DNA from 4 places in the Bacillus sp. PK6-026 genome. Region 2 is predicted to be linked to each of the others. Evidence: predicted binding sites of a transcription regulator. Region 2 holds the regulator's gene; each other region holds the start of a gene.
What was found. The regulator Rex, encoded in region 2, represses fermentation and respiration genes when NADH is low (regulators of the CRP and FNR family bind a similar motif). The targets are predictions, from matches to a motif close to TTGTGAAATATTTCACAA.
Positions count from the first base shown of each region.

Region 1 (4,213 bases), 1.4 Mb from region 2:
GAAAGGGAAAATGGATGCGATCGGCGGATTGGGCCGGGCTCCGAAAGGTGTGAACGATGGCAACGGCTTTATGTTTATCTCCCATATCGGCGATGTATATCCAAGCGGACTCCTGCCGTTTAAAGCCGGAAACATCCGCGAACAGCCGCTGGCTGAGATTTATCGCGAATCACCGATCTTTAAGGATTTGCGAAATCCGGACGGATTTAAAGGAAAATGCGGCGTCTGTGAATTCCGCCATGTGTGCGGCGGTTCGCGCTCACGTGCCTATGCTCTGACAGGCGATTATCTGGAAAGCGACCCGAGCTGTATTTATATTCCGAAGGCTTTGCGCTGAAAAATGTGATGTACGTCACATTTTTTTCAGCATACTTGTATTACGGTATAGATGAGAATGATCATCACTATCAAAGGATGTGATCCCTCTGCATAATAAAAAAATTGATTTGAACGATTCCGTATACGAACTTTGCACATTGCATCCTGAACTAAAATCCGTGATGAAGGAAGCCGGGTTTAAAAACATAACGAAGCCCGGCATGCTGGAAACAGCCGGGCGTATCATGACGATTCCGAAAGGCGCGCGAATGATGCAAATCGAATGGCCGCTTGTCTTAGACATATTGAAAGCGCACGGATTTGACCCCGTTTGGAAAGGAGAAAAACAATGAGCGAAATGATTAACAACCGGGAAACGCAGCAAGGTCTGCCAGAGGAAAAAAAGCAGCTTTTGAAAGAAATCATCATCGACCTTCATAAAGGAAAACCGCTTGCCGACGTCAAAAAACGGTTTGAAAAGGCGTTCGGTTCAGTCAATGCTGAAGAAATCGCTCAGCTGGAACAGGCGTTAATGAAGGAAGAAGGCATTACCCCCGAAGAAATTCAAGAGCTTTGTTCCGTTCACGCCGCTGTGTTTAAAGGATCGATTGAAGACATTCACCGAGCTGACGCCGATAAGCAGCCAGGCCATCCCGTTCATACTTTTATGAAAGAAAATAAAGAAATCGACCTCCTTTTGAACTTTAAAATGCAGCTTCATTTGGAACGTTTTGAAAAAGAAGATCACCGCGACAACATTCTCAAGCTGCTCACAGACTTAAACTTGCTCGCCGATGTCGACAAACATTACAGCAGAAAAGAAAATCTTCTCTTCCCCTATTTAGAAAAGTACGGAATTACTGGGCCCAGCCAAGTGATGTGGGCTGTCGATGATTTTATCCGCAAGAGCATCAAAGAAGTGAAGCGTTTGTTGGAAGAGTATACGCCGGACAAAAAAGATGAAGTCATCCGCGAGCTAACGTTTATCATTCAAGAAGGCACGGAAATGATTTATAAAGAAGAAAATATCCTCTTGCCGATGGCGCTCAGAACGCTGACAGAAGACGAATGGCTGAAAATCGCGGCTGAAAGCGACGAGATAGGATATTGCCTGACTGCTCCGGAAACGGTGTGGAAGCCTGAACGCCATCAGCTCAAAACAACAGAAGAGGCGGCTGACGGATATGTCAGGCTCCCTACTGGTATTCTGTCCGTGGCCCAGCTTGAGCACATGATGAACCATCTTCCGGTCGATATCACCTTCATCGATGAAAACGATGTGGTCCGCTATTTTTCACACGGAAAGGAACGGATTTTCGCAAGGACAAAAGCCGTAATCGGCCGGACCGTCCAAAACTGCCATCCGCCGGCAAGCGTCCACATCGTCAACAAACTTCTTGACGACTTTAAATCAGGCAAAAAAGACGTTGAAGACTTTTGGATCAAATTTAAAGACAAATACGTGTTCATCCGCTATTTTGCCGTACGCGATGAAAACGGCCGCTATATCGGAACTTTGGAATTCACCCAGAACATCGCCCCGATTCAAGAGATTACCGGGGAAAAGAGAATTTTGAACACGAGCGATTGACCCATTCGACAGCCCGCTTCCATGCAGGCTGTTTTTTTGTCCTCCCTCTCCCCTCCTGAAAATGTGACAAATTTGTGAAAACCCGAAACCATGTGACAAATTTAACAAGGTCCAGCGCCTCCTCCATATATAGTGAGGGTAGCATCACTGACTCAGAAGGAGTGAACCAGCAATGAAAAAAAAGAAACAGAGTCCCATTTTCAGGAGATTAAATTATTTCTCTCCTATTGAACGCCATTCCAATCAACACAGCCAAACCACTTATGAAGACCGGAATTGGGAAGATGTATACAGAAATAGATGGCAGCATGATAAAGTGGTTCGCTCTACCCACGGGGTGAACTGTACAGGCTCCTGCAGCTGGAATATCTACGTCAAAAACGGAATCGTCACATGGGAAGGGCAGCGACTCGATTACCCTTCGACTGGCCCTGATATGCCGGACTTTGAACCGCGCGGCTGTCCGAGGGGAGCGAGCTTTTCCTGGTATATATACAGCCCGCTCCGCGTGAAATATCCGTATGTACGCGGTGTGCTGATCCAGATGTGGCGCGAGGCGCTAAACAGCAGCAAAAATCCGCTGGAAGCATGGAAATCAATTATCGAAAACCCTGAAAAAGCAAAGGCCTATAAACAGGCGCGCGGAAAAGGCGGATTTGTCCGCGCCGAATGGAGCGAAGTCCTGAAGCTGATTTCGGCTTCCCTTCTGTACACCATTGCCAAATACGGTTCTGACCGAAATGTCGGCTTCTCGCCGATTCCAGCCATGTCGATGCTCAGCCACGCAGCAGGGTCACGCTTTATGTCCCTGATCGGCGGGCCGATGCTGAGCTTCTATGACTGGTATGCCGACCTCCCTCCTGCTTCACCGCAAATTTGGGGAGATCAAACCGACGTTCCGGAAAGCAGCGACTGGTACAATTCAGGCTACATCATGACATGGGGTTCTAATGTGCCGCTTACCAGAACGCCTGACGCTCACTTTTTAGCCGAAGCCCGCTATAAAGGGGCAAAAGTGATTTCGATCAGCCCGGACTTTGCCGAGTCCTCAAAGTTTTCCGATGATTGGCTGAGCATCAGACAAGGCACGGACGGCGCACTGGCCATGGCGATGGGCCACGTCATTCTCCAAGACTTTTATGTCAACCAGAAAACGGAGCGTTTTATTGATTATGCAAAACAATATACCGATTTCCCGTTTTTGGTGACTTTGAAAGAGGAAAACGGAACGTTCACAGCAGGCCGCTTCCTCCATGCTAAAGATATCGGGCGTGCGACAGAACATGATGAGTGGAAGCCTGCCGTTTGGGATGAAGACACAGATGGATTTGCGATTCCGCAGGGCACGATGGGCTCCCGCTGGGACGGCCAAGGAAAATGGAATCTGCGCATGGTTGATGAGGATTCAGAAAAACCGATCACACCTCGGCTTTCCATGCTTGGACACGAAGATATGATCGGCACGGTCAACATTCCTTACTTCTCACATGACGGCAATAAAGTGCTTGAAAGACCGCTTCCGATCAAAAAAATGATTCTGGACGGAGAGGAAGTTTTTGTTTCTACCGTTTTCGACCTGACGCTCGCCAACTATGGCGTCAACCGCGGAATTGACGGACAGACGCCGGCATCATTTGATGATCCTGAACCGTTTACACCGGCTTGGCAAGAGCCGATTACCGGCATTAAAAGTGAAATGGTGATCAAGATCGCGAGGGAATTCGCGCAAAATGCGATTGACACAGAGGGCCGTTCAATGATCATTGTCGGCGCCGGTATTAACCATTGGTTCAATTCAGACACCATTTACAGAGCTGTGCTGAACCTTGTGCTTCTCGTCGGAGCTCAAGGGGTTAACGGAGGCGGCTGGGCCCACTATGTCGGCCAGGAAAAACTCCGGCCGGCCGAAGGATGGCAGACGATCGCGACGGCCAAAGACTGGGGAGGCCCTGCCAAACTGCAAAACGGAACATCATTTTTCTACTTCGCTACCGACCAGTGGCGCTATGAAGATCAGGAAATCAGCGGGCTTGCTTCCCCTATCGCAAAAACATCGCGCTACAAGCACCACGCCGATTACAATGTGCTGGCGGCAAGACTCGGATGGCTTCCTTCGTATCCGACGTTTGAGAAAAACGGTATCGATCTGTATAAAGAAGCAGAAAAAGCAGGCGCTGAGAACGCTCAGCAAGTCGGAAGCTATATCGCCAGACAGCTTGAGGAGAAAAAGCTCAAGTTTTCAATTGAAGATCCTGACAATGAAAAGAACTTCCCGAGAAATCTATTTGTCTGGAGAGCCAACTT
Region 1 covers NZ_CP096418.1:2,047,916-2,052,128, reverse strand. The annotation lists gene M1D59_RS10635 (TIGR04053 family radical SAM/SPASM domain-containing protein) at 1-337, shown strand, start outside; gene M1D59_RS10630 (DUF1858 domain-containing protein) at 441-671, shown strand; gene M1D59_RS10625 (DUF438 domain-containing protein) at 668-1,909, shown strand; gene M1D59_RS10620 (nitrate reductase subunit alpha) at 2,082-4,213, shown strand, end outside.
Region 1: the regulator Rex is predicted to act here: its motif matches at 2,000-2,017, upstream of M1D59_RS10620 (nitrate reductase subunit alpha).

Region 2 (4,213 bases):
GAGCGATTTATTTATTAACGGGTGTGCTGTTTACATATCTGGCGGCAACCTCGCCCGGAAGCATGTGGTCTTTTTACACGATCCTGCTGATGCTTTTCGCAGCCTATAATATCAGCATTTCCTTTAAAATGTTCGCCCTGGCCGGCAAGATGAAACGAAAAGATCAATAGCCTTTTTTGTGAAGGAAAAGAGCCATTCTGAAAAAGAATGGCTCTTATTTAGTATGGTCGTTCAAAAACGCTTGATTTTCCTCTTGAATCATTGTTTTTTGCGCCTGCCTGTAGGATATTCTTGAAATCACGATACTGATTTCATAAAGAATGAGCAATGGCACTGAGACCATTAAATGCGACAAAAGCTCAGGCGGTGTAATGAGGGCCGCGATGACGAACAACACAAAATATGCGTATTTTCTGATTTTCGCCAAAAACATCGGCGTCACGAGGCCGAGCCTTGTGATAAACATGATGACCACAGGCATCTGAAACAATAAGCCAAAAGGAAGCGTCAACTGAAGCAGAAACTGAAAATATTCGTGTATTCCGATGACCTGGTTGACATTCAGATCATCTGAGACTCTCGTCATAAAGTCCACGACAAACGGAAATAAAATAAAGTAAGAAAAGGCAATGCCGCCTAAAAAAAGAATAATCGATATCGGAATATAGCTGAGCGTCACTTTTCGTTCCTTTTCATACAGCCCCGGGCTAATGAAAGCCCACAGCTGGTATAAAACAAGCGGCGAAGTCAAGACGGCGCCGATGATGAACGCGAACTGCACGTACACAAATAAAGGATCGGTCAGCTTGAACGCGTTGAGCGTCAGCAGCTTTGCTTCATCCGTCTGCTGCAGATAGATAATCAGCGGCTTTGCCAATAAAAAGCCTGCCACAACAAATAAAACAAAAAAGAAAAAAGTGATCACAAGCCGTCTGCGTAGTTCTGTGATATGTTCTATCAGCGACATTTCTCTTTCCTTCATAAATGTCATCCTATCCTACTGATCTTCTTTCTTTTTATCGGAATCGTCGTCAGCCAAACCTTTTGTCGCATTCTTAAACTCCCTCAGCGTGTTTCCCGCCGCTCTTCCCAGCTCGGGAAGTTTTTTCGGGCCGAATATCAAAAGCGCCACCACGACAATTAAAATAAAGCTTCCAGGACCGATTGGCATAAAGCCTGCCCCCTTTCCTTTATTTTTCGTTTTCCGTTTTACTTTTCCTGCATTGAATAATGTTTCATGAAATACACCAGCGACTGAAGTTCAACCGCCAAATCTATATGATGAATGCGAATGTGTTCCGGCACATTCAAGCGGGCCGGCGTGAAATTAAGAATGCCTTTAATGCCAAGCGCCACCAGCCTGTCTGTAATCGACTGTGCGGCTTGAGCCGGTACCGTCAAAATGGCGACGGGGATATCATCCGTCATATGCTCTTCAAGTCTATTCAGATCATAGACGGGAACACCGCCGACCTCGGTTCCGATTTTTTCCTCATTGATGTCAAACGCCATGGCGATTTTTGTATTATTATTTTTGATAAAATTGTAATGGAGAAAGGCTGTCCCCAAATTCCCCACGCCAATGAGCGTTACGTTCGTCATTTCATCCTGATCAAGCGTCTTTCTGAAAAAGGACAGCAAATAATTGACATTGTAGCCGTATCCTTTTTTTCCGAGCGCGCCGAAGTACGAGAAGTCCCTGCGGATGGTCGCAGAATCGACTTTGACGGCATCGCTCAGCTCAGCGGAAGATACACGCTGTTTTCCGGATGCATGAAGGTTTTTTAAAAAACGATAATATAATGGCAACCGTTTCGCTGTCGCTTGCGGAATTTTTGAATGATCCATGTTCATAAACTAATCCTCCATGTCTACATCAGCTTTTTCCCTTTTATAGTCACCGTTTTTCCCACCTGTCTTTTCGAGAAGAAAGGTCGGTCCTATCACCATTCCCTTATCCGCCGCTTTGCACATGTCATATACGGTCAGCGCACATACGGAGGCCGAAGTTAACGCTTCCATTTCCACACCTGTGCTCCCTTTGGTCTTCACTTTAGATTGAATATGCAGGATGCTCTTCTGTTCTTTCTCCTCCCAGCGAAAGGCGATGTCGACTCCTTTCAGAGCGATCGGATGGCACATCGGGATGATGGCGGATGTCTGTTTTGCGGCCATGATTCCGGCCACTTGCGCCACCGCCAATACATCGCCCTTTCCGATTTCCCGGTTTTTGATTTTTTCATGTACTGTTCGATTCATAGACACGCTTGAAACAGCCGCAGCTGTGCGTACTGAAGCTTCCTTTTCGCTTATATCAACCATCTTGGCTCTGCCTTGTTCATTAAAATGTGTAAACTCATTCATGTTCTGAACTCTCCTTATAACGATCATACACTATTTTTTTCATTCTGTCTTTTTCTTTGGCTAAAATCTTCCAGACTTCACTTAATTGTTTGCTGACTGCGCAGTGATAGGCTACACTTAAAATAGCAGACAAGAGGTGAAAGATCATGATGATTTTACAAGTGAACCAACTTTCAAAATCGTTTGGAGCCGATACGATTTTAACGAATATAAAACTCGAAGTCAGATCTCGGGACCGGATTGCGATCGTCGGACGCAACGGCGCCGGAAAATCGACTCTTCTAAAGATTATCGCAGGAAAACTTTCATATGAAAAGGGGGACATCATCAAGCCGAAAGATTTGACGATGGGCTACCTTGACCAGCATTCCGGCCTCGATTCCAAGCTGACGCTCAAAGAGGAATTGCTGTCGGTATTTGATTTTCTAAAAAAAATGGAAAAAGAAATGCGCGCGATCGAGGAAAAGATGGCGCAGGCCGGACCGGACATGCTTGAATCATTGATGAAGACGTATGACAGGCTTCAGCAGGAGTTCAAGGACAAAGGCGGCTACCAATATGAGGCAGAGGTCAGATCCGTCATGCACGGGCTCGGCTTTGCGGGATTTGACGACTCCGTCCGCGTCCAGGACTTAAGCGGAGGTCAAAAAACAAGACTTGCCCTCGGAAAAATGCTTTTGACAAAACCCGACCTCCTCATTTTGGACGAACCGACAAACCACTTGGATATCGATACCCTGACATGGCTTGAACAATATTTGCAAAATTACAGCGGAGCGATTTTAATCGTTTCCCATGACAGGTACTTTCTTGACAAAGTGGTTACCCAAGTTTACGAGATCAGCCGGTCCCAAAGCAAAAAATATACCGGGAACTACAGCTCTTATCTCCAATTAAAAGCCGAACAGCTGGAAAAGGAAACAAAGCTTTATGAAAAGCAGCAGGACGAAATCGCCAAGCTGCAGGAGTTCGTCGACCGGAATCTGGCTAGAGCTTCGACGACGAAACGGGCGCAGAGCAGACGAAAGCAGCTTGAACGGATGGAGATCATGGACAAACCGCTCGGAGATGAAAAGTCGGCGTCTTTCCGCTTTGAAATTACAAGGCAAAGCGGAAACGATGTACTGCGGGTGGAAGACTTGACAGTAAGCTATCAGGAGCAGCCCCCGCTTCTCCGTTCATTGAACTTTCACATCACCCGCGGGGAAAGCGTTGCACTGGTCGGACCGAACGGAATCGGCAAGTCAACCCTTTTAAAAGCATTGATTCAAAAGCTGCAGCCGGTATCGGGAACAATCGCGACAGGCTCCCATGTCTCAATCGGCTACTATGACCAGGAACAGGCTGAATTGACGTCGTCAAAACGCGTGCTTGACGAGCTTTGGGACGATTATCCGGAAATGAATGAAAAGGATATCCGGACCTGCCTCGGCAACTTCCTGTTTTCGGGAGAAGACGTATTAAAACCTGTACACGCGTTAAGCGGCGGCGAAAAAGCAAGGCTTGCCCTCGCCAAGCTGATGCTCCAAAAAGCGAACTTCCTTATTCTTGATGAGCCGACAAACCATCTCGACCTGGACAGCAAGGAAGTCTTGGAGAACGCTTTGATCGATTACCCGGGAACGATATTATTTGTGTCCCATGACCGCTATTTTATCAACCGGATCGCGACAAAAGTACTGGAGCTTTCCCGCGACAAAGCAGAAGAATATTTAGGCGACTACGATTATTACACAGAAAAAAAAGCGCAGCAGCTTGAACTGAAAGAACTAGAAAAACAGACGGAAGAGCATCAGAAAAACGCTTCCGAAAAACCTGGCGCAAAAAAGAGCTATGAAGAAGAAAAAGA
Region 2 covers NZ_CP096418.1:640,234-644,446, reverse strand. The annotation lists gene M1D59_RS03240 (YdiK family protein) at 1-170, shown strand, start outside; gene tatC (twin-arginine translocase subunit TatC) at 215-991, opposite strand; gene M1D59_RS03230 (twin-arginine translocase TatA/TatE family subunit) at 998-1,171, opposite strand; gene M1D59_RS03225 (redox-sensing transcriptional repressor Rex) at 1,210-1,854, opposite strand; gene moaC (cyclic pyranopterin monophosphate synthase MoaC) at 1,858-2,364, opposite strand; gene M1D59_RS03215 (ABC-F family ATP-binding cassette domain-containing protein) at 2,511-4,213, shown strand, end outside.

Region 3 (4,213 bases), 1.4 Mb from region 2:
GACGTTCCCGGCGCCGTAGATCCCATTGACAAACCCGTGTTTTTCTTTAGGGTAGTATTTCGGCAATGATGTGACCCCGATGGAAAAGACCGCTCCGCCGATGCCGAGGAAGAATCCGCCAAGGATCAAGTCGAACAGCGAATCGGCTGTGCTGATCCAAAAAATCGGGAACAGAAGCAGCACAAAGCTGATCATGAACGTGATTCTCGCACCGAATCTGTTTGTGTAGTATCCCAGCGGAATCCTCAGAAGCGAGCCGAGTATGACCGGAATGGCCGTGACAAGGGAGATCTCACTGTCTGTCAGGGCGATGTCCTGCTTAATGTGGGGCATTAAAGAGGAAATCAACACCCAAACCATAAATCCTGCGACTAAACTAAATGACTGCAGCGGTAATTGTATTTTTTGACGATTTACCATTGCGTTTTTGCTCCTTTCAAAGGGAAAAATGAATAAATCAATCAGCATGTTTATCTTACAAAAAGTCTTTTAAAAACATTGTGAATTACGTCACACGGTCATTCGTTTGATTCGTGTTTAATATCGGTAAGTGAGGGATAGTAAACGGATGTAAAAAATAAATGGTTCATTTGCGGACTTTTTCGTTTATCATGAAAATAAAAAAAGGAGTGCCGCTTTTATGTTTATAAAGCTTACGCAAGAAGAAAAGCAAGCGATCATCGAGGAAATCAAACGCTTTTATGTTGAAGAAAGGGGAGAAGAGGTTGGAGACATCGCGGCGATTCAAATGTTTGAATTCGTAAAGGAAAAGCTGGGCCCTTACTTTTATAATCAGGCGCTGAAGGACAGCCGCAGAGTCGTGGAAGAGAAGGCAGCGGCGATTGAAGAAGAGCTCTTTGCGCTGGAGCGCCGTCTGTGACAACGCGCTCTCCTTTAGCAAAACCGAAGGGATTGAAAGACCAATGGAGTTTCTGAAGCAATTTATGATTTTCAGCGGGCTGAATGATGAAGAGTTCAAACAAATCGAGCAAATCGCGGTCAAGCGCACCTATCAGCCGAGAATGTTTGTTTTTATGGAAGGGGAAGAGAGGGAAGCGGTATTCTTCATTAAATCCGGTCTTGTTAAAGCCTTTAAAATCGATGAAGACGGCAATGAGCAAGTGATTTCGATTCTGCAAAGCGGGGACATGTTTCCCCATGTCGGCTTTTTTGACCGCTCCCCATACCCGGCAACAGCCGAAGCCGTTCAGGAAACCGAGTTGATCGTAATCCGCATCGCTGATTTTAATGAACTTTTGATGAAATATCCGGAAATGACAATAAAAGTGATGCAAATCATGGGGAAAAAGATTCTCGATTTGCAAGAGCGGATCCAGGGTTTTATTTCAAAAGATGTCCAGCACCGCTTGACGCATGTATTAATGAAGCTCGCTGCAGAACACGGCATTCCTCAAGAAAAAGGGGTCTACATCAGCTTGCCCATTACCAATCAGGATTTTGCGAACATGGTCGGAACGTCAAGGGAAACGATTAACCGCACATTAAATGAAATGAAAAAGAAAAATCTGCTGACAGCTGACAGGAGCGGAATTTTCATACATGATACAGACTGGCTGAACGGCTGCAATTGAAGGATAAGATGAAGGCTTTCCATTGAACAACAGATGGAAAGCCTGTTTTTATTTTGTTCACAAATCCGCCATTATTTAAGTGATCTGGTTCACAACCGGTGTGCTGCATATCCAGTATCTTAGGACATGCAAAATCAAAAAAGGAGTGAACCGCAATGGAAGTTCAAAGAAAGACGGTGCCCGTTAAAAAAGCATCGAAAAACGGTTTTTTGAAATCTGTTCTCGTCTTTACTTTAATCGTTAGTTTTTCGGTGCTGCTTTTGGGAGGCTATTGGATCTTCAAAGGACTTGCACCAAGACCAGTTGAAGTGTCCGGGCCAAACGGAGAGGTGCTCATGACCAAATCGTCCATTTCAGGCGGTCAGGCCGTATTTCAAAAATACGCGCTGATGGATTATGGCACGATTTTGGGGCACGGATCTTACATGGGGCCTGATTACACGGCCGAAGCCCTGAAAATCTATACGGAAGGGATGCAGGATTTTAAGGCGGAGGCACGATACGGCAAGCGCTTTAAACAACTTTCAGATGAAAAGCAGTCCACCATCCGGAATCAAGTCATCCGCGAAATGAGAAAAAACCGTTATAATCGCGCGTCAGATACATTGAAGCTGACAGATGCGCAGGTTTATGGATTGCAGCAAGTGCGTGATCATTACCGCAATGTCTTTACAAAAGGAGACGGCTGGGGGCTTGAGCCCGGTTTAATTAAAGAAAGCCACATGCCTAAACGCGACAGAGCGTGGGTTGACAGCGAAGACCAAATCACGCAGATCTCCGATTTTATCTTCTGGACGGCATGGCTTTCCAGTACATTAAGGCCTGGCGACGACATTACGTACACGAACAACTGGCCGTATGATGAAGATGCCGGAAACACGATGTCATTTGCCGCCGTTTGGTGGAGCGGCGCAAGCGTCACCATCCTGATTTTATTTGTCGGCATTATTTTATTCGTGTTTTACCGTTACAAGCTTGGAATGAAAGAGGCTTACCAGGAAGGGGCGTTTCCGGTATTTGATCTGGATAAACAGCCGCTTACGGCGTCACAGGTTAAAACCGGAAAATATTTCGCCGTTGTGTCGCTGCTGTTTTTTGTTCAGGCCATGTTCGGAGCTTTGCTTGCCCACTATTATATTGAGCCGGACAGCTTTTTTGGGATCGATTGGATCAGGGATATGTTGCCATTCAGCATATCTAAGGGATTTCACCTCCAGCTGGCGATCTTCTGGATTGCGACTTCATGGCTCGGTATGGGCATTTATGCGGCGCCGCTTGTCGGAGGCCGCGAGCCGAAAAGGCAGGGGCTGCTTGTCGATATTCTGTTTTGGGCGCTGATCGTCCTTGTCGGCGGAAGCATGGCCGGCGAATGGCTCGGAGCGAAAGGCCTTTTAGGAAACAACTGGTTCTTATTCGGCCACCAAGGAATGGAATATATTGAACTCGGCCGCTTCTGGCAGGTCATTCTCGCACTCGGCATGCTGATATGGCTGTTTATCGTTTTCAGAGGCATTAAGAGCGGCCTCAAGCGGGAATCTGATAAAGGCGGTTTGATTCATCTGCTGTTTTATTCTTCGATCGCCATTCCGCTGTTTTACGGTGCAGCCTTTTTCTTTAATCCCGGCACAAATATTACAATGTCGGATTTTTGGCGGTGGTGGATTATCCATCTTTGGGTGGAAGGGATTTTTGAAGTCTTTGCCGTCGTGGTCATCGGCTTTTTGCTCGTGCAAATGAACCTGGTTACGAAAAAATCGACCGTCAGAACGCTTTATTTTCAACTGACGATCCTGCTGGGGAGCGGTGTCATCGGGATCGGACATCATTACTATTACAACGGTTCTTCCGAAGTTTGGATCGGCCTCGGTTCCGTCTTCTCATGCCTGGAAGTGATTCCTCTTACCCTGCTTGTATTGGAAGCTTATGAACAATACAAGATGATGAAAGACGGAGGCCATCATTTCCCGTATAAAGCAACGTTCTGGTTCTTGATTTCAACGGCGATCTGGAATCTGGTCGGTGCAGGGGTATTGGGCTTTTTGATCAATCTGCCTGCTGTCAGCTATTTTGAGCACGGCCAGTTCCTGACACCTGCCCACGGGCACGGGGCGATGATGGGCGTGTACGGCATGTTTGCCATTGCTGTCTGGCTGTATACGCTACGCAATATCGCCAAAAAAGAAGCGTGGAATGATAAATGGCTGAAAATAGCCTGCTGGTCGCTGAACATCGGCTTGTTCGGAATGGTGTTTATCAATTTGTTGCCGGTCGGTTTTCTTCAATTGAAAAAAGCGTTTGAAGACGGGTACTGGAGCTCAAGGGCGCCTGAGTTTTTACAGCAGGATACGGTGCAAACGCTGCTGACTTGGAGGGCTGTGCCGGATACGATCTTTTTAGCCGGAATCGTGATTTTGGTCATATTCAGCATCAGAGCATTATTCCATCTCCGCAAACCGACGCATCAGGAAGGAGAAGCGCTTCCAGTTAAAGACATTGCTTCAGATGAATAGATAAACAAAAAGACAGAGGAAGTGAAATCCTCTGTCTTTTTATTTTATTGATTGGCTTCCGCTTCAAGCCGCGGGAACAAAATATTGTTTTCCAGGTGAATGTGCTGAAAA
Region 3 covers NZ_CP096418.1:2,056,018-2,060,230, forward strand. The annotation lists gene M1D59_RS10655 (nitrate/nitrite transporter) at 1-420, opposite strand, end outside; gene M1D59_RS10660 (DUF2164 domain-containing protein) at 641-880, shown strand; gene M1D59_RS10665 (Crp/Fnr family transcriptional regulator) at 924-1,592, shown strand; gene M1D59_RS10670 (nitric-oxide reductase large subunit) at 1,748-4,102, shown strand; gene ric (iron-sulfur cluster repair di-iron protein) at 4,147-4,213, opposite strand, start outside.
Region 3: the regulator Rex is predicted to act here: its motif matches at 1,670-1,687, upstream of M1D59_RS10670 (nitric-oxide reductase large subunit).

Region 4 (4,213 bases), 1.6 Mb from region 2:
AAAGGGATCGGCTCACTCCTTTTAAACGAAGTGGAACGTGCTGCAAAGCGAAAACAGTGTCAATCGATTAAACTGATCACGACGAACGATAATATGCGGGCGTTTATGTTTTATCAAAAGAGAGGCTATACAATGGCCGAGCTGTATGTAAACGCAGTTGAAGAAGCAAGAAAAGTAAAGCCTGAAATTCCCTTTGCCGCTGATAACGGCATTCCGATTCGGGATGAGATTCTTTTGGTAAAAGATTTAACATAATCTGTTTTCCGCTTCGCTCGGGAAATGCCGGAAGGAAGCAATGCAGCCACCCCGCTCAAGTGCTGAGCAAGGTTTTTGCAACGGGGCTTCCGGAACAATCGTGTTTATTTCTGGTTAAAGATTCGGTTGAGATTGCTCGTGTTGTTGGTGATTGAGGTGATATAGCGGCTTCCGCTTACCATTTCCTTGTTGCACAGAGGGCATAGAGGGCGATCGCTGCTCGTGAAATTTTTTCTCATCCATCCGTTGCAGTCCTCAGCGGTACATTCCCACGTACTGATATCTTCCTTTGGCAAAGGCTCTTGATTGCGATTGTTGTAGTAAGACATATCGTCACTTCCTAACAAGGGTTTTTTGGAGTTCATTTAAGAATATTTTGTGAATCTTAAGACATTCTATTCGTCAATTTGTTATTCTATACTGGACAGGTTTATTTAGAGTCCAAGCCCAGTAAAGAAAAGGGGTTCAACCATGGAAAAAATCAACTGCAGAAGCTGCGGCGGGCTTACGCCTTACGATTCAAAAGTCTGTGAAGCATGCGGCTGCGAAAAACCGCTTCCAAAAGCACAGAAAATTACGGACCGGATTGTCTTGACTGCGGCGGGAGTGGTCGGTATCTTAACGATTGTGCTGATTTTGGGAACGATCTTCTCATATTTGAATATCATATAATGAAAAGGAGCCGGTGTCAGGCTCCTTTTCATTTTTATTTGTTTTCAAACATGCTTGTAGAGTGCAGCGGCTGCACGCGCGCTTTAGGATCCATGTAAGCTTTTGCATTGTTGACAGCGGTCGGTGCTTCTCCAAATCCGCTGGCAATCAGCTTGACTTTTCCTTCGTATGTGCAGATGTCGCCGGCTGCATAGAATCCCTCGATGTTCGTTTCCATTGTGGACTTGACGACGATCGAATTTTTCTCGATTTCAAGCCCCCAGTTTTTGATTGGTCCGAGAGATGAAACAAAGCCGAAGTTGACGATCACATCGTCGACATCGATGATTTCTTTTCTCTCGCCTTTCACTTCCTCGATGACGATCTGTTCAATCCGCTCGGCGCCGATCAGTTCGGTCGGAACAAACGGTGTCAGCACATTGACTTTTGAATTGTGCAGGTTTTCGACGCTGTGTTCATGTGCGCGGAATTTATCGCGGCGATGAATAATTGACACCTCTTTAGCGATCGGTTCCAGCATGAGCGCCCAGTCGACGGCGGAGTCGCCGCCGCCCAACACCGCAACGCGTTTGCCCGCAAATTGATTCAGATCATCTATAAAGTAATGAAGGTTTGCATTCTCGTATTGAGCCGCAGATTCAAGCTCGAGCTTTCTCGGCTGGAATGCTCCGTTTCCGGCAGTAATAATCACCGTTTTAGAATAGTGGATTTCTTTGTTGGTGACGAGCTTGAAAATGCCGTCTGCTTGTTTTTCAACGCTTTCGACAGCTTGTTCCAGACAAACGGTCTGATCAAATTTCGCCATTTGCTCTTTTAAATTGTCGACCAGCTCCTGAGCGCGGATTTTAGGGAACCCGGCTACATCGTATATGTATTTTTCGGGATACAAAGCGGACAGCTGACCGCCTAGCTGCGGCAGGCTTTCGATAATTTTGACGCTCGCTTGCCGCATTCCGCCGTAAAATGCGGTAAACAAGCCGACAGGGCCGCCCCCGATAATTGTAATGTCATATACTTTTGAGTCTTCACGCATGAAAATAATGCCCCCTAAATGAAAATTGTTCTTAATTATATCATATCACATAAAATAAATACGAGCGCGTCTGTTTTTTTAAGATCGGAAAATATTACCGTCTGATCTAAAGTCTGCCGCCCGAGCATATTTAACCTTGAAAAAGCAAAAGCGAGCGGCTATGATGTAGTTGTGAACATTTTGTTAAAGATTCGTGAATATTTTTCGACGCACAGCCGAAAAACATTCCGTTGTTCGGCAAATTAAAGTGAAGGGTTTCACAAACTTTTTTTCATAAAAAGCCTGAAGCCGGCAGAAGATAACCCAAAGGCTATTTTTAATCCGGCTTAGCAGTAAAATACAGAAAAGGTGGATGTGATTCCGTTGAATAAGCCAAAAGTAGTAGTATTAGGTGCAGGTTATGGTGGATTAATGACCGTTACGAGACTTGTTAAAAAAATCGGCGTCAATGAAGCGGATGTTACGCTTGTCAACAAGCACAATTATCATTATGAGACAACCTGGATGCACGAAGCGAGCGCAGGTACACTTCATCATGACAGATGCCGCTATCAGATTAAAGACGTCATCAATACATCCCGTGTCAATTTCGTTCAGGATACGGTAAAGAAAATCGATAAAGAAGGAAAGAAAGTCGTCCTTGAAACCGGCGAGCTTAGTTACGACTATCTTGTCGTAGCGCTGGGGGCCGTCCCTGAAACTTTCGGAATTTCTGGATTGAAAGAGTATGCTTTCTCCATTTCAAACATCAACTCGTCCCGGCAGCTTCGCGAGCACATTGAATATCAGTTTGCGACGTATAACACAGAAGCCGAGAAGCGCCCGGAACGCCTGACGATCGTTGTCGGAGGAGCGGGTTTTACCGGCATTGAATTTTTGGGCGAATTGGGCAACCGCATTCCTGAGCTGTGCCGCGAATACGATATCGATCGCCAGCAGGTTCGTTTAATATGCGTGGAAGCCGCGCCGTCCGTTCTCCCGGGCTTTGATCCTGAGCTTGTCGATTATGCGGTCAACTACCTTGAAGGAAAAGGCGTTGAATTCAAAATCGGCACGGCTGTGAAAGAATGCACGCCTGACGGAATCATCTGTGGAAAAGACGATCAGACCGAAGAAATCAAAGCAGGCACTGTCGTATGGGCCGCAGGTGTCCGCGGCAACCCGATCATAGAAGAATCAGGCTTTGAAAACATGCGCGGCCGTGTGAAGGTAAAACCTGATCTGCGCGTTGAAGGCCATGATGATATATTTGTAATCGGAGACTGCTCGCTGATCATAAATGAAGAAACCGAAAGGCCTTATCCGCCGACTGCGCAGATTTCCATGCAGCAGGGCGAAACGTGCGCAAACAATTTGGCCGCACTGATTCACGGCAAAGAAACGGAAACGTTCTCATTCGATAATAAAGGCTCTGTCGCTTCTCTCGGCGAACATGATGCAATCGGCGTCGCATTCGGGAGAAAGATGACGGGAACGACGGCGTCCATGATGAAAAAAATTATCGACAACCGCTCGCTGTTCCTGATCGGCGGGCCGGGACTTGTTCTGAAAAAAGGAAAGTTTAAATTTTTCTAAGCGGAATCGAAGCCTGCAGCGGAAGCTGCGGGCTTTTTATTCGGGGTTAAAAACTTCAAAAACGAAAGAAAAAGGAAGAAAGCTTATCTTTTAAGCGCTTACATCAAATGATCTGTTATATTTTCTGACTTTATTATTGACAATGTTCATGATATATTATCAGAAAATTAAGAAAAAGGTGAGTAACTAATGAAGACGACATCAACCCATCGCCTTGAATCAACCTGTACATTTTGTTCGGGAAAAGGCTATTTTCAGCTTCTGCTCGGTGGTTCGGAAACGTGCAACAACTGCAAGGGAACGGGAAAAGACCGCTGATCGCCGCTTTCCAATGATTGACTCAAGTTCCTTCCCCAATGTACACTAAAAGAGGTGAATTGGGGGTGGAGGCTTTGATTAGTTTACCAGTTGTCATCATTTCAGTTGTCTTATTTTTCGTCCTGTTTTTCGGCATCGGTTTTCTGCTGAATATGCTGCTCAGGATGTCATGGATCATGGCTGTCATTTATCCAATTGTATGCCTTTTCATTGTGAATAAAGAAAAGCTGATTCGCTATGTAGAGGCGCCGGGAGAGGCATTTTCCGGCCTTTTTGACAGAGTGGCTTCATTGGCAGCTGCCGATATCATCATTTTAGCCAGCGGAATGGCCGGAGCCCTGTTGTCGGGTGTTACGATTA
Region 4 covers NZ_CP096418.1:3,426,295-3,430,507, reverse strand. The annotation lists gene M1D59_RS17525 (GNAT family N-acetyltransferase) at 1-255, shown strand, start outside; gene M1D59_RS17520 (cold-shock protein) at 360-584, opposite strand; gene M1D59_RS17515 (hypothetical protein) at 727-927, shown strand; gene yumC (ferredoxin--NADP reductase 2) at 962-1,960, opposite strand; gene M1D59_RS17505 (NAD(P)/FAD-dependent oxidoreductase) at 2,318-3,535, shown strand; gene M1D59_RS17500 (YuiA family protein) at 3,725-3,853, shown strand; gene M1D59_RS17495 (YuiB family protein) at 3,928-4,213, shown strand, end outside.
Region 4: the regulator Rex is predicted to act here: its motif matches at 2,206-2,223, upstream of yumC (ferredoxin--NADP reductase 2).